DNA from 2 places in the Acinetobacter faecalis genome. Region 2 is predicted to be linked to the other one. Evidence: predicted binding sites of a transcription regulator. Region 2 holds the regulator's gene; the other holds the start of a gene.
The links. Region 2 encodes PhoB, which activates phosphate uptake and scavenging genes when phosphate is short. Its sites were predicted from a motif close to TGTCATNAANCTGTCATAA; they were not measured.
Positions count from the first base shown of each region.

Region 1: a site for PhoB is predicted at 3,242-3,260, ahead of SKM54_RS01245 (inorganic phosphate transporter). Genes of this name have one in related genera too.

Region 1 covers NZ_JAXHPF010000001.1:245,030-257,237, forward strand. The annotation lists gene SKM54_RS01235 (autotransporter outer membrane beta-barrel domain-containing protein) at 1-2,374, shown strand, start outside; gene SKM54_RS01240 (OmpA family protein) at 2,435-2,953, shown strand; gene SKM54_RS01245 (inorganic phosphate transporter) at 3,308-4,930, shown strand; gene SKM54_RS01250 (hypothetical protein) at 5,032-6,579, opposite strand; gene SKM54_RS01255 (DUF7710 domain-containing protein) at 6,968-7,264, shown strand; gene SKM54_RS01260 (rhomboid family intramembrane serine protease) at 7,329-7,946, opposite strand; gene nfuA (Fe-S biogenesis protein NfuA) at 8,107-8,745, shown strand; gene SKM54_RS01270 (TonB-dependent receptor domain-containing protein) at 8,914-11,019, shown strand; gene SKM54_RS01275 (class I SAM-dependent methyltransferase) at 11,093-12,208, shown strand, end outside.
Region 2 covers NZ_JAXHPF010000002.1:292,612-304,819, reverse strand. The annotation lists gene SKM54_RS03340 (catalase) at 1-157, shown strand, start outside; gene SKM54_RS03335 (ankyrin repeat domain-containing protein) at 335-832, shown strand; gene pncB (nicotinate phosphoribosyltransferase) at 982-2,184, shown strand; gene SKM54_RS03325 (sulfurtransferase) at 2,354-3,196, shown strand; gene asd (archaetidylserine decarboxylase) at 3,193-4,044, shown strand; gene phoR (phosphate regulon sensor histidine kinase PhoR) at 4,102-5,460, opposite strand; gene phoB (phosphate regulon transcriptional regulator PhoB) at 5,471-6,181, opposite strand; gene SKM54_RS03305 (SDR family NAD(P)-dependent oxidoreductase) at 6,660-7,490, shown strand; gene SKM54_RS03300 (LLM class flavin-dependent oxidoreductase) at 7,554-8,930, opposite strand; gene SKM54_RS03295 (MATE family efflux transporter) at 9,059-10,429, opposite strand; gene SKM54_RS03290 (methionine aminotransferase) at 10,553-11,707, opposite strand; gene SKM54_RS03285 (DUF445 domain-containing protein) at 11,816-12,208, opposite strand, start outside.

The sequences.
Region 1 (12,208 bases), on a different contig from region 2:
TTATTCTTTCACTGCGGTTAAAACCGATTTAACAGACGAGAGACCCGTAACAGGAATTAAAGCAATTCAAAACAATGACGGTAGAGCTTCCAATAGGACTGGCGTTGGTCCTACAGCTCATATTGTTATTAAAGGAAACTATGTGGCAGATATTACTGCCGCATATGGCAATGGTGTCTATGTTTCAGGTCAGGACTCAGCAACACGAGCGATGCCACTTGTAGAGTTATTAGGTAATACCAATATTACTTTGCATGGCGGTGGTAATGCTTTGCATATTGGGAAAAAAGATAGATCTTTTCGTCCTTTTCTTGTGAATCGAGATGGCTGGGGTGCAGGTCAACTCAATTTTGGTGACAACTCTAATGTAAACATTGATCAGTCTGATGCAAAAGGTGAAGCAATTGTTTTAGCCTATGGTGATTCAAAATTAGAAGCAAGTAAAACAAAAGAATTTAAAGTCCGCTCTCAAGATTCAGCACTTCGTGTAGGAAATGACTTTTTAACGAACTCTGTTCAAAATTCAACTACAGAAATTTCTGCAAATATTAATAATGCTGATTTTGCACTTTCAAATGACACTTTAGCGGCATCGTTGCTAAGAGTTGATAATAATCAAGCAGATGTTAAATTTAATTTTACTGGTGATAAAACCCATTTAGTTGCATCTAAGCAAGGCGCTTTGTTACAAGTGGGTAACTCTTCAAATATAGATATGATTGTGAGCGAGGGTGAAATCCAGGGGCTTACAGAAATGGGGAGCACTTCTTCAATTGATTTGACATTAAACGATGGTGCAGTATGGCAACTTGCTAAAAAAGGTACTGCTACACAATCTGAGCTTTCAATATTAGTACTTAATAACTCAATTATAAATGGTTTTGATGTAAATAATGCAAACTGGGGAATCTCTGATTTTACTATTAAGGCGGACAGTTTTACTTCAAATAATGGTGTAGTTAATCTAGACAATGGGAAAGTTGGAGATAAACTGAAAATTGATGGCAATTACATCGCTAGCGGCAATGCAACTATTAAAATGAATACATTGTGGAATGCCACAGGTGATGATGTCGGCACAAACTCATTTTCTGATGTATTAACTATTACAGGCACCGCACAAGGTTCAACGCGTGTAATACCAGTCAATCCAAATGGTGTATTAAATACAATTGATGGTGATGTTGTTCAAATCAATCAAATTATAAATACCATACCTGTAATTTATGTAGAAAAATCTGGTGCAAATGCATTTACAGGGTCTGCAAGAACAACGGGTATTTCACAGGTTCAACTTGTAAAACGTACGCAAGGAACCAGTGATGAATACTACTGGACAGCAAAAGCTTTAGAAAGAAATGTCGACATATATAACCCTGAAACACCTAATTATACTCAAATGCCGATTGCGAATATGGAATTGGGTTATACAACACTAGGAACATTGCACGAACGTCGAGGTGAAAATCAGACGCTTTCTTGGGATGAGTGTGGAACATGTGTGAAAGACAATAAAGGACAAAGTTGGGGGCGTATAGTTGGTAGTCATTTAGATTTGGAAGGAAAAAACCGTTTTAATTTAAATGGTGAACAATATTTAATGCAATTTGGTCACGATTTTATTATTCATGAAAATGTAGAAAAACAATCTCGTAATCATACAGGTGCGTACATTTCATATGGACGGAGCGATTTGAATTTTGAAGATCGTTACAGAGCGATTGATGGCAAAGTTATAGATAATAAATTTACAGGAAGTGGAAAATCTGATGCGTTTAGTCTTGGTTTATACAATACCCACTATGATAAAAATGGTTCATATATAGATTTAGTAGGTCAAGTTTCTCATTTACGTAATACATATAATTCTGATGGCTTAGCTGAAGTAAAACAAAATGGTTTTGGTGCAGTCCTTTCGGCTGAAGTCGGACGTCCATATGCATTAACAGAACACAAAGAGAATGAATCAGGTTGGATGATTGAACCACAAGCTCAATTAGTCTATCAATATTTAGGTTTAGACTCATTTAATGATGATGTCCGTACAGTCGATCAAAATGATCAACATGGTTTACGCGGTCGTTTGGGTATTCGTTTAGCGCATAATAGTGAAGCTAAAGGTTTAAGAACAAATACGATTTATTTTACAGCCAACGTACTTCATGACTTTCTAAAGCAAAGTGATATTAATATTGGTCCAGATACTATCAGTGAAAAGTATAACAATACATGGGGATCTGTTGGAGTAGGTGCACAAGTACCTATAAGCCAACATGGTTATGTTTATGCTGATGGGCGTTATGAGCATTCATTTACATCAGAAAAGCGTGAAACTTATAAAGGAACTTTAGGTCTGAAATTTACTTGGAAGTAGTAATCGATGATTAACCTTTTAAATTTACTCTATGAATAAACTGATATGAAAGGCGATAAAATGAAAAAAATATATATTGTGCTCGCATTCGCACCATTATTTTTAACTGCATGCGCAGGAAATGTAAGCCATCGTTGGTGTCCTCCACTTGAAGTGGTTGCGGAGCCAGCACCTGTTGTGTATGAAACTGAAACAATTCAACTTTCAGCAGATGCATTATTTAAATTCGATAAGGCTAGAATTAATGATTTGTTGCCAAAAGGTAAATTAGAGCTTGATACACTAATTGCTAAATTAAAAAGTCATTATGGTATTGTGAAACAAATTAATATTACAGGGCATACTGATCGTTTAGGATCGGAACAGTATAATTTAAAACTTGGAATGGAGCGCGCTGAAACAATCCGTAGCTATTTGTTAAGCAAAGGGATACAAACTGATTTCAATATTTCAAGCAAAGGGAAGCTTCAACCTGTAACTACCAATTGTACTGATATAAAAGGACGAGAAGCGTTAAAAGCATGTTTGCAACCTGATCGTCGCGTAAGTTTAGATATAATTGGAATAAAAAATAAATAAAAATCTGTAAAAATAAAAAGAGACTAAGGGTTTCTTTTTATTTGTCATAAATCCTTCATTATTCTGTCATAAATATAGTGCATATTATTAAAAATAAGAGTTTTGCTACTTTTTTGATCAATCATGCGAAATATTACAATTAAATGAAACATAGCTGATTGTTGTTTTAAAAATTGGGGAGTTTTATTAAGACTTTGATTTATATGTATTAAATATTTTATCTTGTATGATTTTACAAGATGGACTACAACAAAAAAGTATAAAAACTGACTTTATATGACAATGGTCTGTCATATAATTGTCATAATTAAATTGAACAATAAGGGGATATTCTTATCCTCTTTACTTGCTTGCATGAATTCTAATCAATCTCCAGTTTCAGATTCAGTACAACAATCGGCGAAAATTTCGTCGACTAATGTTCATGTACCAACACCGAAGTATTTTATGCCGGTGTTTTTAACAGTCATTATTTCTACGCTTATTTATATTGGCTTCCAATTGGTGGCTGATTTATCTCATGTACCTGCATTAAGCCTTTATTCAGTAATCTTGCTTGCAACAGCATTATTTATTGCTTTAGGTTTTGAGTTTGTGAATGGTTTCCATGACACAGCCAATGCCGTTGCAACTGTTATTTATACCAATGCATTGTCTGCACCTGTTGCGGTAATGTGGTGTGGTTTCTGTAACTTTCTTGGTGTAATGGTTGCAAGTGGTGCAGTTGCTTACGGTATTATTGCTTTACTTCCTGTAGAACTGATTATGAATGTCGGTTCTGGTGCAGGTTTTGCAATGGTTTTTGCCATGTTAATTGCAGCTATTACTTGGAACTTAGGTACTTGGTATTTTGGTATTCCTGCATCTAGCTCGCATACGCTTATTGGTTCTATTTTAGGTGTAGGTATTATGAACTACATTCTAAATTCAAGCAGTGGCGCATCTGGCGTAGATATGGAGCAAGTATTAAAAGTAGGTAAAGCACTTTTATTTTCTCCATTAATTGGTTTTGCATTTGCAGCTGTGTTGTTCTTGTTGGTTAAAAAAATCTTTAAAAAACAATTAGAATTATTCCAACCACCTGAAGGCAATAAGCCACCACCACCATTAATTCGTGCACTTTTAATTTTCACTTGTACAGGTGTAAGTTTCGCGCACGGTTCAAATGATGGTCAAAAAGGTATGGGTTTAATCATGCTGATTTTGATTGGTTGTGTACCTTTGGCATATTCTTTAAACAAGAATTTAGATCAACAACATATTCAATCTTTCAGTGATTTATCTACACAAGCTGCTGAAGTAATTTATGCAAATCATGCAGATATTACAGATGAAAAAGCGCGTGAAGTATTAACTACATACATTCAAACTAAAGAGTTAACACCTGCTGTTGTACCTGCATTGGCAAGTATTACAGATCATTTGGGTGATCGTGTTGGTCAATACGGTTCTTTAAAAGATGTTCCAGAAACTGAAGTTTCTGCACTTCGTAACGATATGTACTTGAGTGCAACAACATTCAAACGTTTAGATAAAGCAGAAGCTTTACCTGCAATGAATGAATCTCAAGCGAAAGTAGTTGATCAGTACCGTGACAATATGGATTCATTCCTACAATATATTCCTACTTGGGTAAAAGTTGCTGTAGCACTTGCTCTTGGTTTAGGAACTATGGTGGGTTGGAAGCGTATTGTTGTAACTGTTGGTGAGCGTATTGGTAAGCAACATATGACTTATGGTCAAGGTATGTCTGCCGAGCTTGTTGCAATGACGACAATTGCTGCTGCTGATGGTTTTGGTATGCCAGTATCAACAACTCACGTACTTAACTCTGCTGTAGCAGGTACGATGGTTGCCAACAAATCTGGTCTGAACTTCCAAATGGTTCGTACTATTCTTTCAGCTTGGATCTTCACTTTACCTGCAACAATCTGTTTATCAGGTGCGTTGTTCTGGTTATTGTTAAAAGTATTCTAAGTTTAATGAATTTAAAAAAGCTGCCAAAAGGCAGCTTTTTTATTGGGTAATTTTTAGCAGTTTTATAATAGAAACTTAAATCTAAAATAATTAAACGCAGATTACTTGTTTAGATTTTTCTTAAGTGCTTTAGGAAGTTTAGCTTCTGCAAAACCATAAAGCGCTGCTAAAGGTAATGCTGTACGTGCTAAATAAGCAACACGCCAAAGTCCGCCATGGTTAGCACCTTCCATCATTAGTTCTAATGGATGTTCTAATTTCACTTCAGGGTTTGCTACAGATTTAGGATTACGTAAGTCGTGAATCCATAACGCTGCCATAATTGCATTTGTTGTTTCAGGTTTAAATGCTTCCACATCAAATAAGCTTGCACCGTTAAAGGCTGCTTTTAAAAGCGGATTTTTAGTTACAGAATGTGTAGTTGTGGATGGTGCAATATTAATACTGACACGTTGTCCCATATGTCTTGCTAAAGTTGCACGCCATTGTTGAATGCGTTTTGCTAAAGCATAGTTAGGACCTTGTTCAATGACTAAACAGTCTGCAATACCATATTGCTTACCATTTTCAGAGCTATAAAGTTCTGTTGAATTTTCTTTAAACAAATGTTTAAAGCTTAAAGATGATATGGCTTTAGAAAGTGTTTTTTGAAGCTGTGAGCGATCATTAAACTTTGCAGAAGATGCATCTACAATTTCTTTTGGAATTGCATAAACATCGGTTGGGGTACACATAAACATTAAGCTTGTATTGGCTTTATGCGTACTCACAAATTGCATAATTGCATCCATTGCCATAGATACACGTACATGCTTTTCACCATCTAAATATGCAATCGCAGCTAGGTCTAAATCATTTGGTTTTTCAAGTAACCATTGTGCAATTTCAGGTGTTTGCGTTAATAAATTCGCGCCAAGTTTTGTTTTTAATACGGAAATATCTGTATTTGCATCAAGGTTTTCTTGTGATGGAGCATAAAGCGTTGCATTACCGCTTTTAACCGTATTTAAAATTTTGTCCCAAACACGTTCACTTGGTAAATCTACAGCAACAATATTGGCTTTCCATTTAGATAACCAAGTTAAAGGGCCTGCTTCAGATGCAGCGCCAAACAATACCATTGTTCGATCAGATAAATCGAACCATTCAGGATGAGCAATGGCTTCACGTAAAGCATTTGCATGGCTTGGCTCTACAATGCCGTTATTTTCCCAAGTTTGAATTTGAGACAGTAACGCATCACCTTGGAGCTTTTGTCCTTGATAAGGTACATACCATTCAGGAGCAGAAGTATTTTCACCTTTCACAGCAAATGTATGAAGTGAATGATTTGCAAATTGCATAATGTTAGCAAAGCAATGCTTCTGACCATCACGGTAAAATTCAAATGATTGATGGGCTTTATTTAAGCCAAGTTCAGCAATTTTAATCGGGTCATTTATTGTTTTAATACCAGATTCTACAAGTGCCTTGAAATATTGAGGATAAGTTTTACGCCAATTTTTTTCTTTAATAGCTTGTTGAGCAAGACTTGGATTTACTGTTGAAAGTGCTTCAGCAATAATTTCACGCCCAGTTTTTGATGTACTCGGCTTATTGTTTTGTTCTTGAATAGGAAATTGAAGACCATCTAGGATAGGGGACGACATTGCAAAATATCTCGATATTAATGATGTAAATATACAGATGTATACAATATCGCTGTAGCTTTGCTAGACCGTTGGCATTTACTTCCAAAATAATAGGATTATGTTTCAAGTTATATAGATGACGTGAGTTAAAGTCATGCTTTTTGGTGTACAAACTGAAATAATAAATTCATGTGATAATTGTAATGATGGAGTTTATTTTATGAGGTTTAACAGCATGGAATACAAAGGAATACTTAATTTGGTATGTATAAATAATGAACTTAAATTGGTTTGGTTATAATCACGTACAGAAAGTATGTATTTATGTAAAATGTGACAATTGTCACATTGCTTTGAGTGTATAGTGAGTAATAATTAATCTACTGGGTTTTTAGAGTTCACGTAAATGTCACCTATTTATTTATTTACCTCCAAATCTATGGGACTTCCATCGGCAGTATTCACATCTTTCGATTTAGCATCTGATTGGATTAAAAGTAACTATTTAAGCGGTATTTTAATGGAATATCCAGTCGATCAAAGTTGTTATGACTGGGCGATTGAGAGTGGGTATTTTAAAGAAAAGTCAGTTATTGATCGCTCTCCAACTTTCATTGAAAAATTTGTATCTGCATATCAGCAAAACTGGCATTTTGAACATGGTGAAGAACTCTGTCATCAAAATATGCAAGACAAAACTTAAAAGCAAAGAGACGAAAGAATCATCCCTTTGCTTTTAAGTTTGAATACCTATAAATGAATTAAGCTTAGAACGGTAAATTTGAAAGCTTATTTAGAAAATGTGGAATTAAGCGTGGTTCAATAATAATTGTGATGATGACACCGTAAGCTGCACCCCATAAATGTGCGCTGTGGTTAATGTTACTGTTTCCTTTTTTACCTGACCAAATGCTATATACAACATATAACACAGCAAAAATAATGGCAGGAACAGGAATGAAAAATACAAAAATAAGTTTCCACGGTTCAAATAAAATATAAGCAAATAAAACAGCAGAAACGGCACCTGAAGCCCCAAGACTTGCCCATCTATGATCATTTTTATGTTGTAAATAACTTGGAATAATGGCGGCAATTAATCCACCCAAATAAAATAGTACAAAGCCTAAATCGAATAAATACTGACGATAAAAAGTTTCAATAATGCTTCCAAAGAAGAATAAAGTGAACATATTGAAAAGTAAGTGCATTCCATCTGCATGAACAAAACCATGCGTAATAAATCGATCATATTGACCTTTTTGCATAGCAGGTGGCCAAAAAATAAGACGATTCATTAAGTTTTGATTGGAAAATGCCAAGAATGAGATGATCACCGTAATAATAATGATCGTAACAGTATGGTTAAAAGGTAATTCGAACATAGTTAAAGCTAATCAGAAATTATTCTTCGATTGCCCATAATGCCATTAAATTCATTAAAATTTTGAACTTTTATAATTAATCCGACAAATTTAGTTGAATTTTAAAAATTACCCCGCATCTTCAGTTAGAATAGCGACTTCAGCTTGAGGAAATATTGATATGTCGACTGATAACACCAGCACTGCAGTTGCAGAAGAAATTCCAAACTTATTAATTACTCCGACTGCTCAAGAGTATTTAGCGGATTTATTAGCAAAACAAAATACGCCAGGTATTGGTGTGCGTGTGTTTGTGGAAAATCCTGGTACGCCACGTGCTGAATGTTGTATGGCTTATAGTGCTCCTGAAGAAGTGCTTCCTACAGATTACAAACAAGATTACCCAGATTTTCCTGCATATGTAGATGCGCCATCTATTCCATATTTATTAGATGCGGTAATTGATTACAATAAAGACCGTTTTGGTGGCCAGCTTACATTCCGTGCACCAAACTCTAAGGTTCCGCGTGTAGGTCCAGATGCTTCAATGGAAGAGCGTATTACTTATATTTTACAATCTGAAATTAATCCTGGCTTAGCAGGGCATGGTGGTAACTGTGCATTGGTTGAAGTTGTAGAAGATGAAGAGCATGGTTTAACAGCAGTTCTTAAATTTGGCGGTGGTTGCCAAGGTTGTTCAGCAATTGACGTGACATTAAAGCAAGGTGTTGAAACAACATTAAAACAGCATATTCCTGAGTTAGGACGTGTTGTAGATCAAACAGATCATACACAAGCCGATGGTGCTTACTTTAAGTAATTCATAAATATTAAAAAATAACCTCCAAAGTTGGAGGGTATTTTTTAATTAAAACATAAAATAAATAATAATCATTATTAATAAGAGTTGCATTTAGATTTAAATTCACTACAATGCGTTACGAAAAGTTACATATTCTCTCCTCAATTGCATATGAGTTGATTTCAAATGACGCAAAAATTTCTTAAAAATACTTTAGCTGTATCAGTTTTATTTGCATTAAATACAACTGTAGCTGCTAGTGAGCAAGTAACAGAAAAAACAAATACAACGCAATTAGAAAAAATTGTTGTGACTGCAAGTGGTTATGAACAAAATGTTGCGGAAGCTCCAGCTTCGATCTCTGTGATCACGGCTGAAGAAATCGAGAAAAAATCATATAGCAATGTGACAGATGTGTTGAAAAACGTTCCAGGGATTTTTGTACAGGGAGGGGGGAGTAATCAGTCTGTTTCTATTCGTGGTATGTCACCTTCATACACATTATATTTAGTTGATGGAAAGCCTATGAATGATGGCGGTCAATTAACAACAAATGGTGGAATATCGGGAGCTTCGGTTAATTTTTTGCCTCCAGTAGAAGCAATTGAACGTATTGAAGTGATTCGTGGTGCGGCATCATCGTTATATGGTTCAGATGCAATGGGAGGTGTAATTAATATCATTACCAAGAAGCATCAGGATAAAATGACGGGTGGTATTCGAACTGAATATGTGCATCCTGATAGTTCAAATGAAGTTAATAATGGTGAATTTAATACAAGTTTATATCTCAATACACCATTGATTGATAAGTTATTATCTTTACAAGTGACAGTAGGGTTTCAAAATATTAATGAAAGTGATTTACAAGTAAATACAGCAGAAGCGGGTGAAAGTGATCCTGAATTTAAGAAAAAAGATTTGGGAACAAAGTTTATTTTCACACCAAATGAAAATAATACGCTTATAGCTGAATATTCAAACACGTCACAAGAACGAACTCATACTTCAGGAAAAAGCTACCCAACTACTACAGCATCAACTTATACGAAGCTTGTGCGAGATATTTATAGCTTAACTCATGCTGGAAAATATGACCAATTACAACTAGATTCTTATATTCAATACAATAAAGATGATAATACGACAAGTACGGGGCGAAACGTTACTGTTGGTAAGGATTCGCAAAATAAAGATATTGTAGTACCGAATCCAGGTGGTATTGAGTTTGAGACTCTTACGCTTAATACTCAAGGATCGTATTTCTTTGAAAATAATAATTTAACTGTTGGTGCTAACTATAAAAAAGAAACTTTAACAGATGCATCTACAAATGCGAATCCATTAAAAGCAGGAACTGTGACAGAAATGGATCGTTATCAATGGGCTGTTTTTGCAGAGGATACTTGGAAACCGACCAGTAATTTAGCCTTAACTTTAAGTGGGCGTTACGACTATAACGAGTTTTTTAGTGGTCATTTTAGTCCAAAGCTTTATGCTGTTTACAATGCAACGGATAAAGTTATTGTTAAGGGTGGTGTAATTTCGGGATATAAAGCTCCATCATTACGTTCGGCAGCTTCAGATTTTACTTTAGGTTCAATGGGGGGAGCTATTATTGGTAATCCTGATTTGAAACCTGAAAAAAGCGTAACATATGAAGGTGGTTTTGCATTTACTGATGATGATTTAGGTTTGCAAACCAACCTAATGTTTTTCAAAACAGACTTTAAAGACAAATTAACTAATACGGCTCGAGATCCATTAAGTCAACAAGAAGGTAGTAGTTGGTACGATGAATATCCTGACTTACCTTATATTTCTACAGGTTATAGATTCCAATACAACGTTGATGAAGTGGTTTTAAAAGGAATTGAGTTCACTACGGATTACAGCATCACGGATTACTTAAAATTTAAGCAATCATATACATATACAGACAGTGAGCAAAAATCGGGTGATTTGAAAGGTTATTCGCTTAACGCTATTCCGAAGCATATGTTTAATGCAGGTTTGGATTGGGATATCAATGATCAGTTCTCAGTGTGGACTCAATTAAACTATAGAGGTGATACTGAATCACATAGCTATAATGCAAGAACAAATTTAGTGACAACAACAGAAACGAAATCATACACCTTTGTGGATGTTGGTGGTTTGTATAAATATGATGACCAACTTGAATTTGCCGCTGGTATATATAACGTAGCAAATAAAAATGTGCAGGATGATGGCAATGCATGGGTACTAGATGGTCGTCGTTATAGCTTCGCAATCAATTTTAAATTCTAAATAGTGTGAATTGAGGGCTTAAAGCCCTCAATTTATTTGTTCACTTTGCATTAAAAACGTCTTTAGGTTTAGCATGAATAAGCAAGATGGTTATATTTTAGATACGACATATCCCGTATATTTTTATAAAGAAATGCAACCAATTTGGTTAAAAACTATCTTTGATGTCATGGGGCTAAAAACGGTTGAATTAGATAAATCTTTTTCTTATTTAGAGCTTGGTTGTGCAAAAGGAATTAATTTAATTATTGCAGCATTACATTATCCCCAAGGCAAATTTGTGGGAATTGATTTTAATCAAGAGCATATCCAATCGGCTAAAAAACTGGTACAGCTTCTAGACTTAAAAAATATAGAATTTATTGAAACAGATTTTGAAACATTCTTAGCAACGAATATCCAAAAATATGATTTTATTGTGAATCATGGGACATTCTCTTGGGTGTCTTCAACACAACAGCAAAATATTTTAGAAATTGCATCTAAGTACCTTAATGATTTAGGTGTCTTTTATTTACATTACATGTGTTATCCAGGTTCAACTGAATTACAACCTATTCAAAAATTATTAAATTTGGTTGATCAAAAAAATGGCATGAGTTCTTTAGATGGCATTTACAAAGGTAAAGAGCTCTTTACTCAATTACGAGATGCGGGGGCCTTTATTGATTATCCAAAAATTCAACAAATACAAAAAACGCTTGAGCAAAATGATGAATATTTAGCACATGAGTTTTTAACAAATCATTGGCAGCCATTTTATAGTGTTGATGTTCATGAGCGTGTATTTGATGTAACTAAAATGGCATTTATTGGCAGTGCAAATCCTTGCGATAACATTGAAAATATTAGTATTCCTTCAAAATTGCATCAAATCTTAAAAGATACAAAAGATCCTGCATTGAAGGAGTATCTAAAAGATATTGCAAGAAACTCTAAGCAAAGATCCGATATTTTTCAGAAAAATCCTAAAAGGGTAACAACTGAAAAACAGTTAAATATTTTAAACTCAATAACATTTAAAGTAATTCGTGATTATGATAAACATCAAAAAATTGTGTTTAAAACCCCTATAGGGAATATTCAAGCGCATGATAATGTTGTTTATCCATTATTAGATCTGCTAAAGCATAACCATTGTAGTCTTAGTGACTTATCTAAATTAGTCCCATTTCAAAACAACTTATAT
Region 2 (12,208 bases):
GGCGGCTGACTTAGGCAACGTTAAAGATTCAGAAACAAAACACATCATGTTGTCTTACTTCTATAAAGCAGATGCAGACTACGGTACACGCATGACTAAAGCTGTAAATGGTAACTTGGCGACTGTAAAAGCAAAAGCAGCGAAATTAAAAGACTAAGTCTTTAACTAATCAATTTAGGTTGATTGGCTGAATTGGTGACTAGGGCATAGGAAGTCACCTCAAGAAAGTCCTGTAGAACTCAATTCCTTTCCTGCACCCTAGGGGAGTTTTACAGGCACTCAATTTTTGCAAATTTCAAACTTTGAAATAATTCGATTTCTGTTGGAGTTCATTATGAGTATTTTACAACGAACATTTTTAGCTAGTATTTTTGTCTTTTCTTCTGCATTTGCAACAGCAACTGAAGTCAAAAATATCTCCCCCGCTAAAAATGCTGTAACTAATCAGGTGAACTCACAACAGGAATTGATTGATCTATTTTTTGCTGCTGCTAAAACGGGTAATGAAGAAGTGATCAATGAGTTTTTAAAATATGGTTTTCCTGTAGATGTCAGAAATAAGGATGGTTACACGCCAATCATGATGGCGGCTTATTATGGACATCAAAATATTGTAACGACCTTAATTTCAAACGGTGCAGACCGCTGTGCCCGCGACAATAAAGGCAATACAGCCTTAATGGGCGCAATGTTTAAATTAGAATGGTCTATTGTGAAACAGCTTCGCAAAACAGATTGTGATGTAAATGCAAAGCAAACAGGACAGAAAACAGTTGAACAATTTGCCAAAATTATTGGACAGGATGAGAAATTAAAGCAGTTAAAAGATTAATTTTACGCTCTGAATATTAAGAATATTTAAGATCCAAGATAAATTGGATCTTTTCTTTTATCTAAAACAGACTACTGTCAGATAAAACTTTTAATTTTTACTTAAAAAATATGCTTTAATGCAATAAGCACAGCGAAATACATCAAGATATGGCTCCAATCATTCAATCTTTACTTGATACAGATTTATACAAATTTACAATGCTTCAGGTGGTTCTTCATAAGTTTCCACAAACGCATAGTGTCTATCATTTCCGTTGCCGTAATTTGCAAGATACGGCTTATCCACTTGTGGACATTTTAGATGATTTAAATGAGCAATTAGATTATCTTTGCCAACTTCAATTTAAAGAAGACGAGCTTTTATATTTAAGAAGTTTGCGTTTTATTAAAAGTGATTTTGTCGATTATTTAGAATTATTTCAATTAAAGCGTCGTTTTATAAAAGCTGGAATAGATGAAGAAGGTCGTTTGGATATTTGGGTAGAAGGTCCAATGGTTCAAGCGATGATGTTTGAAATTTTTGTACTTGCCATTGTAAATGAGCTTTATTTTAAACGTATTCGTTCAGATGACGTTTTGGAAGAAGGTGAACGCCGTCTTTTAGCAAAAGTTGAACTACTTAAAAAATACGAAGCAGAACAAAATCCAAGTGATCCACCATTTTTGGTTTCAGATTTTGGAACACGTCGTCGTTATAGTTTTGAATGGCAAAAGCACGTTATTGAAGAATTTAACAAAGCTGCACCGCATATTTTTCGTGGAACAAGTAATGTTCTTATTGCGAAGAATTTAAACATTACGCCTATTGGAACAATGGCGCATGAATTCTTACAGGCTTTCCAAGCTTTAGATGTGCGCTTACGTAATTTCCAAAAATCGGCATTAGAAACTTGGGTGCAAGAGTACCGTGGTGATTTAGGAATTGCGCTGACCGATGTCGTCGGAATGGATGCATTTTTACGTGATTTCGATTTGTATTTTGCAAAACTGTTTGATGGTTTACGTCATGACAGTGGCGACCCATACGAATGGGGTGACAAAGCCTATGAACACTATAAAAATCTTAAAATTGACAGCAAAACTAAAATGCTCACGTTTAGTGATGGCTTAAATTTAGAAAAAGCGTGGTCATTGCATAATTACTTTAAAGATCGTTTCCAAGTGAGTTTTGGTATAGGCACAAATTTAACCAATGATATGGGGCAAACACCGCTTAATATTGTGTTGAAACTTGTGGAATGTAATGGACAATCTGTTGCGAAAATTTCAGATAGTCCAGGAAAAACTATGACAGATAATGATACTTTTCTTGCATATTTACGTCAGGTTTTTGATATTGCAGAAGTGTAAAATTACTTATATTTTAAAAATGCCGAACTTTATGTTTGGCATTTTTTTTTAAATAAGAACCAAGTTTTCTTATTTAAAATTATGCTAAGTGAATACTAGAATTGCACAGATTACAAAAAAGTAAGTGTGCTAAGATTGAAGTTATTCATCTAAATATATAATGCAAAAAATGGCTACATTTGATTTTAATTTCAAACTGTTAATTGAGGCAGAGGATTTAGTTCCTTACCTAGGAAATGAGAAAATACGTATTGTTGATGTGAGCCGAAGTTCGGTATATGCACAATTACATATTCCTCATGCAATTCATTTGAAACCAAATCTTTTGGTACGCCAAGAAGAAAATGCATCGGGTTTATTGCCTAATGAAGATGGCTTAAAAGCACTGATTGAATATTTAAATATTTCGCCAGATCATCACGTTGTTGCTTATGACGATGAAGGTGGTGCATGGGCAGGGCGTTTAATTTGGAATTTACATTGTTTAGGTTTTTATAATACAAGCCTGTTGAATGGCGGTATTCATGCATGGTTAGGTGCAGGTTTACCTACTTCAGCAGATGTAGAAAGCTTTGAAAACGTAAGTAATTTAGTTCAATTTAATTTAGATGAAACATATCGAATTCAATATGATGAATTACTTGAAAAGGTGAATAATAAAGAGATTCAGGTTTGGGATTGCCGTACAGAAGATGAATATACAGGCATCCGATTAGCTGCGCGACGCGGCGGTCACATTCCAGGGGCTATTCATTTTGAATGGAGTACTGCCCTAAACCGTGAAAATCATTTAAAATTGCATCCATTACAAAACACGCAACAACGTTTGGAACAGTTAGGCTTCAATTTAAATGAACCTGTAGTGGTGTATTGCCAATCGCATCATCGTTCAGGTTTGGCTTATATTTTAGGTCGTTTATTGGGGTGGGAAATTCAAGCGTATGATGGGGCGTGGAGTGAATGGGGCAACTGCCTCGCTAGTCCTATTATTACTGGAGAGTCGCCGTCTTGAGCCTCACATCACGTTTAAAAAAACAACTTTTCATTCAAGCACAACGTGTTGTGCCACAACACCAATTATCTCGTGTTGTAGGTAAACTTGCCGCAAGTGAAACTCCAATTATTAAAAACACCGTAATTAGTGCTTTTAAAGCGCAATATGGCATTGATATGTCGATTGCAGAACAACAAAATGCTTTGAAATTTAAATCATTTAATGAGTTTTTTACGCGCTCTTTAAAAGAAGGCGTTCGTGAAATTGATGCAGACGCAACAAGTATTGTGTCACCTGCTGATGGTGCAATTTCGCAATTAGGCAAAATTGAAGAGGGTGAAATTTTCCAAGCGAAAGGGCAAAGTTTCAATACGGCAAACTTAATTGCAGACCCTTTATTGGCAGAACCATTTAAAAATGGTCAGTTTGCGACGGTTTATCTTTCACCTAAAGATTATCATCGTGTGCACATGCCATTTGCAGGAACATTAACTGAAACGCTTTATGTTCCGGGCGAATTATTCTCTGTGAATCAAACCACTGCGGAAAATATTCCAGGTTTATTTGCACGTAATGAACGTATGGTATGTTTATTTGATACAGAACTTGGTCGTATGGCGGTTGTTCTTGTTGGTGCGATGATTGTTGCGGGTATTGAAACTGTTGCGACAGGTAAAGTTAAACCTTCTGGTCGTTTAGAAGTGAATCAGCACAATTTATTTTTAGAAAAGGGTGCTGAATTAGGTCGTTTCTATTTAGGTTCAACGGCTGTGGTTTTATTTGAAGAGAATAAAATGCAGTGGGATGCAGAATTTAAAGCGAATTCTGCGGTAGAAATGGGTAAAGCTTTAGGTCATACACTTTAAGTTTTATGACATTAAAAAAGCACCGAAAGGTGCTTTTTTAATGTCTTATTTACGAATTTAATTTGAGTGAAATAAGCGTTCTTTTGGAAATACAGCTTTAAAAATTGAACCTTGATTTTCTTTAGATTCGACTTCTAAATAAGCATTATGTTGCATAAGGACATGCTTCACAATGGCTAAGCCTAAACCTGTACCACCTGTAGCACGGCTACGTGCACTATCTACACGGTAAAAGCGTTCTGTTAAGCGTGGCAAGTGTTTCGGGTCAATACCAATGCCTGTATCTTCTACTGTAAAGTAGCCATGCGTACCATCATCATGCCAACCAATGGTAATTGTTCCACCTTTAGGCGTGTATTTAATTGCATTGGTAATGAGGTTGCTAAAAGCACTTGCGAGTTCCATATCTGAACCAATAATTTCGCAGTGGCTATCAATATTTAAATTCAGTGTATGACCGTAATCGACATTATAAGCTTGTGCATCATCAAATAATTGGTTCATTAAACTTGGCATTTCAATGATTTGGTTTTTGGCGATACTTTTTTCATTTTCTAAGCGAGAAAGTAAAAGTAGGTCATTTACCAAAGCATTCATACGACGTGTTTGCGATTGCATTTGATCAAATGCACGCTTCCAACGTGGATTAATATCTTCTTGGTCTGTAAATGTTTCAATATAGCCACTAAGCACGGTTAATGGCGTGCGAAGTTCGTGTGAAATGTTGTCTACAAAGTCTTTACGCATTTGTTCAAGATTGTGCATGCGAGTGACATCATAAGCAACCAATAGACGACTTTCACCACCAAATCGAGTCATTTTAACTTGTACATAATGTTCTTCATGAACGCTTGATTTCATTTTCAAGCCATCTGGAGATTCATCAATATGGTTAAAGTATTCAATGAAATTTGGCTGACGTAAAATACTTAAAATATTTCGACCACGATCATGCAGTTGAAAACCAAGTAAGTTTTCTGCAGCAGGATTCCACCATTCAATTTGGTTGTTGTCGTCAATTAAAACAACTGCTTCTGCTAAGGCAACAAGTGATGATTGGGCGCGGTCAATTAAGCCCACCATTTCTGCTTGTACAATTCGTTCTTGGCGCTGTGCTCTGTAAACATTGAAAAGTAGTGCGCCCCAAATGCCACCTAAGTTTGGTGGGACATCGTAGGGTCTATTTGAAATCCAATCGTTCACTAAATAAAGCGAGCGCAGTTGAATAATGCAGAACACTGCAAATGCACAAAGAATACAGCTCCAAAAGTATCCAGTTCCTAATCCAATAAATACAGCAATCACAATAAAGAATGTGAGGAGTCTTAAATCTTGCTTAGAAAAAGCCCATAAGCTGCTATATCGAAACTTTTTATGATCTCTTGCAAGCTCTGGGACAGGATATGGTTCGTACATAAAAAAATAATTAACCTAATGCGACATCAGCTCGCGTAGAAAAACGGTAACCAGTTCCACGAACAGTTTGGACAAAACGATCTGCACCAAATGGTTCTAAAACTTTACGTAAACGACGAATATGAACATCAATTGTACGGTCTTCAATATATACGTTTCCACCCCAAACTTGGTCAAGTAATTGAGCACGTGTATATGCACGTTCAGGATGGGTCATGAAAAATGCCAAAAGACGGTATTCAGTTGGTCCCATTTCCAAAATATTGTTACCAAAGCTTACGCGTTGGCTAATAGGATCTAAGATTAAACCATTGGCATCAATAGATTTTTCACCACTTAAAGCATTTGAGCGACGAAGCACAGCTTTAATGCGAGAAACCAATTCACGAGTAGAAAATGGTTTGGTCATGTAATCGTCTGCACCCGCATCTAGACCTTGAACTTTATGGTCTTCTTCACCGCGAGCAGTCAGCATAATGACTGGAATTTCAGAAAGGCTTTCATCTTTTTTTAAGCGACGGCATAAATCAACACCGCTAACACCACCAGGCATCATCCAATCTAATAAGACAAGAGAAGGGCGTTGATCGACAATCATTTGATGCGCTTGGCGAGCATCTTCAGCTTGCAAACAGTTAAAGCCTGCCATATCTAAAGCAGTGTGGATCATTTCCCGAATAGGGAGTTCATCATCAACAATTAAAATGTAGTCATCTTTCACAGCGCAATACCCTATTAATATAAACGGTTGACCGTTTTTGTATTTATGACAGGCTTATTACAAAGACTAATTATGACAGTATCATTGCAAAATAGAAAATATGACAATTCTAAAACGCAAATATGACATTTTCTTGATGATTTTATGAAGATTTTTTATTGTTGTAATGATTGCTATGATTGTCTTTCAGATTGTTGAATGTGTTAAAAATTATAAAAAATAGAAATTAAAACAATTTATTTTAAAATTAAATTTTTCTGCAAATATCACAAGAATTATAAAGATACAGAGGCTCAATTTCTCTAATATTATCGATAATAACTTATGTCACTTTTATGACAAATTTGGAAAAAAAGCGCATTTTTACTAAAAGTGACTGATGAAATTTTAAGTTTTTTCGGTTCATTGTTACAATTAAAGAGATACTTTGAACGGCAATATTTGCCTGTAATGCAAAATACTGAGAGATCTAAATAAAATGCAAAATTTTCAAAATAAAGTGGCTGCAATTACAGGTGCGGGTTCAGGTATTGGTCAGCAACTTGCACTTTTGCTTGCCAAAGAAGGATGTCATTTATCTTTAAGCGATGTAAATGAACAAGGTTTAATTGAAACTGTTGAAAAGCTAAAAGATACAGATGTACGCGTTACGATTAAAAAATTAGATGTTGCAGATCAAGTTGCAGTGAAAGCATGGGCAGAAGAAACCGTACAAGATCATGGTTCTGTGAATATGATTTTCAATAATGCAGGCGTGGCTTTAGCATCTACAGTTGAAGGTGCATCGTATGAAGAGCTTGAATGGATCGTAAATATTAACTTTTGGGGCGTAGTTTACGGAACGAAAGAATTTTTACCCTTCATAAAGCAAACTGGTGATGGTCATATCGTAAATATTTCCAGTTTATTTGGATTAACCGCACAACCAACACAATCTGCTTATAACGCAACCAAATTCGCAGTGCGCGGTTTTACAGAATCTTTGCGTCAAGAACTAGACATGGAAAATTGCGGTGTGAGCGCACTTTGTGTTCACCCTGGTGGTATTCGAACTAATATCGCAAATTCAGCAAAAATGAATGATAGTTTGAAGACTTTAGGAATGAATCCTGAAAAATCTGCAAAATCGTTTAATAAATTGCTGCGTTGTCCACCCGAAGAAGCAGCTCGCCAAATTTTAGAAGCTGTGAAAAAAGATAAACGCCGTTTGCTTATTGGTAATGATGCGAAAGCCTTAGATTTACTACAACGTCTATTACCTACGGGTTATCAAAAGGTGATTGCATTTGCGAGTAAGTCCAAAAAATAATTGAAGTCAAAAGATAAAAAAGCCTGCAATCATGCAGGCTTTTTTATGAATCATTCACATGAATTAAGATGCTTCTGAGTTTCGCAAACGGCTTGCAATGACATATTGATTTTCAGGGCGTTGAAGACCTAAATTTTCACGTAAAGTTGTGCCTTCATATTCTGTGCGGAATAAACCACGATGTTGTAATTCAGGCACAATAAATTCGACAAAATCATTTAAACCCGCAGGAGTAGATGGTGGTAAAACATTAAAACCATCAGCAGCTTCATTTTCAAACCATGCTTGCAACTGATCAACTACTTGTTCAGGTGTACCAATTAATGTCCAATGACCGCGAGCTGAAGCAATATATTCATATAGCTGACGGATCGTAAAATTATGTTCTTTGGCAATATCAATGATCAATTGTTGGCGACTTGAGAAGGTTAAATCTGCATCGTTAATTTTAGGGAATGGTGCATCTAAATCGTATTTAGATAAATCGATGCCACCAGATAATCCTGAAAGTAAACCAAGACCTACATCAGGTAAAATTAAACTATTTAAAAGAGCATATTTTTGTTGAGCTTCTTCTTCAGTTTTAGCAACAAAAATAGAAACACCGGGCATGATTTTGATGTCATCTGCATGACGACCATATTTTACTAAGCGACCTTTAATATCGCGATAGAACGCTTGAGCATCTTCTAAATTTTGTTGTGATGTAAAAATGACTTCTGCATATTTTGCAGCAAGTTCACGACCTGCTTCAGACTGTCCTGCTTGAACAATAACAGGATAACCTTGCGGTGGGCGAGGTACGTTTAATGCGCCTTGAACATTAAAATATTTACCGCTGTGCAAGGGTTCATGGCTTTGTGAAGCATCAAAAAATTGACCAGTTTCTTTATTGTATTTAAAGGCATCATCTTCCCAAGAGTCCCATAGTTTTTGTGTGACTTCAATAAACTCATCGGCACGTTCATAACGTAAAGCAGGATCAGGATGTCTGTCGAAATTGAAATTTCGTGCTGTGTCTGCTGCACTTGTTGTGACAACATTCCATCCAGCACGACCTTTACTAATATGATCTAAAGATGCAAATTTACGCGCAAGTAAATAAGGGTCTTCATAAGTGGTTGATGCTGTCGCAATAAAGCCAATATTTTTTGTGACAGCCGAAATTGCAGCAAATAAAGTGACAGGTTCAAAGCCAACAGCTTTGTCGGTATAACCTATTGTATTTGCATTTTTTGAAGCGCCATGGCTCCAATTTACAGATAAACCATCTGCTAAAAAGTAGGCATCAAATAAGCCTTTTTCAGCTGTTTTTGCTAATTCAATTGCGTAGTCGATACTTAAATGATCTTGTGGGCGAGATTCAGGATGGCGCCAACCTGCGGCATGTTGTGATGTTGTAGGAATAAATGCGCCTAGTTTTATTTGTCGTTTTGCCATGAAAAAAACCTATTCATTTTTAATTTATGAATAGGTTTATAGCAATTTAAAAAATGCTTGAAAAATAAGATAAAAATAAAACCTTATAAGAAATATGGAATTTAGTTTTTTCTTACTTTTATAAATCATTAAATTAAGACTTGAATGGTTTTCTTTTTCCAAACAAATTGGTAATACAACCCTTGCATTAAACATAAACAAACAAATGCTAAAGCATAGGCATACCAAATGCCTTCTAAGCCCCACCAATCACTAAAGAGATATGCTGTAGGAACTTCAATACACACAATTGCAAAAACATTAATGAGCATAGGTATGTTGACCGTGCCACTTGCACGCATAATTGATGCAAAAATTGCACTTGCGCCAAAAAATAAAATAGACCACAGCACAATGAATAGAAGTTGTTGCCCTAAAACAACAACATTTGGGTCTGTAATAAACAGCGCCATTAAATATTTAGAGAACAAATAAGCCAAAATGACTAAGCCACCTGTAAACAAAAAATTCATGCTTAAAGCTGTTTTTGTTACTTTAGAAAGCAAGTTAGATTTACCTGCACCAATGGCTTGAGCTGCAAAAATAGAAGCTGCAATTGCAATAGAAAGCGCAGGGAATTGAATGTAATTGAGCACCTGATTTACTGCGCCATAAGCTGCTGTTGCATCTGCACCATGTCGGTTAACTAAACCAATGATGACTAAGCCTGCAACAGAGGTCGTAATCATTTGTACGCCTGTTGGAATACCGAGGCGAAGTATAATTTTACTGAGTTTCGGATGGTGACGAATATTTTTTATGAGGTTTAAGTCAGGCTTTAAAGGATGATCAGTTCTGTTCAAGTAAATAATTAAAAACAACAGAACAGTGAACATGCCTAAGTTGGTGGCAATAGCAGGCGCAAGCGTTCCTAATTTTGGAAAGCCAAAATAACCTGCAATAAGCACAGGTGTTGTAATTATTCCAACTCCAATAGACATAGTTGATGCGTAAAGCGGTGTTTTACTGTCACCTACACCACGTAAAATTGAAGTGTAAACAATATAAATAAATAGTAGTGGGCTACCTGCAAGCATCCATTGCACATAAGGCAGTGAAAGGTGCATCACATCATCATCTAGACCAAGAGCAAGTAAAATGTGTTCTGCAAAAACAACACCTAAAATGGCAATTATGGTTCCGCCTACAATGGTCATAAATAGTGTTGAGCCTACAACATTACGCACTTTTTCAAGGTTTTGAGCTCCCCAAGCTTGTCCAACAAGCACTGTTGCACCTGCAGAAAGACCAATCACAAAAGCCAGTAAGCAAAATAAAATTGGGAAGAAAACAGCAACAGCAGCAATTGCATGTACACCTAACATCTGCCCTACAAAAATCGTGTTAATAGTACCTGAAAGATTTTGCAGAATATTAGTCGCAATAAGTGGCAATAGGAAAATAAAGAACGTTTTCCATAAGTTAGGTTGGGTGACTAATGTTTGTTGATTATTCTGCATTAAAAGGCGGACTCACAATATTTTTATGTTATTCATCTAAGGGTTAAGGTAACTTAAAGTGAAAAAAAAAGCCTTAGTTATTCGGTAACAAAGGCTTAATTTTATAGATGTTTTTGTTTAAATTTAGATGCTAGAAAGAATTTCACCTGCACGAATTAAGGTTTTATCTTTTTTGGCAAAACAGAAGCGTAAAATACGTAAATCTTGCGGTTTATTTTTGTAAAAAACAGAGACAGGAATAGACACAATTTTATGTTGTTCAGCTAAATATTGGCACATTTCTACATCGCTTAAATCTGGACGAATGTCACTGTAATCTAAATTTTGGAAATAAGTACCCGATGATGGTGTCCATTTAAACCGTGATTGGACAATTCCTGCATTAAATAAATCGCGTTTGGCTTGGTAAAAAGAACCAAGTTCTGCAATATGTTCAGGATGCTTTTGCATAAAGTTTGCAAGTGCAACTTGAACGGGTGTAACACCACAGAAATTAGCAAATTGATAAACTTGGCGGAATACTTTCATTAGCTCAGGTGAAGCAATGCAATATCCAGTTTTCCAACCTGTCACATGAAAGGTTTTACCAAAAGAGCCAACCACATAACTGCGATGACGCAATTCAGGAAATGACAATGCAGAATAATGTTGTTGTCCATCAAAAATTAAATGTTCGTAGACTTCATCTGACAACACGACAATATTCGTATTTTGAATTAGTTCAATTAAATTTAACCAATCTTGCTTTGACCAAATTGCTCCTGATGGATTATGTGGTGTATTCACAATAATCATTTTGGTCTTTGCAGAAATAGCATCTTTCACTTTATTCCAATCGACTGCAAAGTTGGGTGCAGTAAGTGGAATATGAATAGGCGTTGCGCCAACCAATTGAATACTAGGTGCATAACTGTCGTAGCTTGGGTCAAAAATAATGACCTCATCACCTGCATGAACAATCGCCTGAATGGCACTAAAAATGCCAATGGTTGCCCCTGGGGTAATGGTAATTTCTGAAACAGGATCGAGCTGAAGTCCATCTCGTTTTAAAAATTGCGCTGCCACTTGTTCTCGTAAAGTGAGTAAGCCATCGCCTGGTGAATATTGATTAAAACCATCTAAAGTGGCTTGGCTAAGTTCTTCTAATAATGCAGGAGGTGCAGGAAAATCAGGAAATCCTTGAGATAGATTTAAAGCATTTAAGCGTTGAGCAAGGGCAGACATAACACTGAAAATAGTCACACCTTGCGCAGGAAGTTTGGATTGGATTTCGATCATGACCGCACTAAATTGTTAAGTTAATCATAGTATTTAACATAGCACGGTCAGCTATATTTGCGTATTCTAAAAAGTTGAAGAAGACATCAATAAATTGATTGAATAGCGTTATAAAAGCACATCTACAATGGCGCGAATAATCCCTAAAGCCAAACCAATAAATGCACCGACTACAACACCATTCACACGAATCATATGTAGGTCACCACCAACCTCATTTTCGATTTTGTCGATCATTTCACGCGAGTCCCATTCGTGAATACGTTCGCTAATAAAACGAATGACTTTTTCGCTGTATTGGTCAGATAAATTAATAGCAATTCCACCAATTTTTTCATTTAACAATTGACGAACAGAGTTATTCGACACGATGTTTTCACCGACTTGTTGAATAGCAATTCGAATATTTTCTGCAATTCCTGAATTTGGCTTTTCTAAGTCGTTTTTAATTGCATCGCATAAAATGACTACAGCACCGCTAATAAAATTGAGTACTTGTGG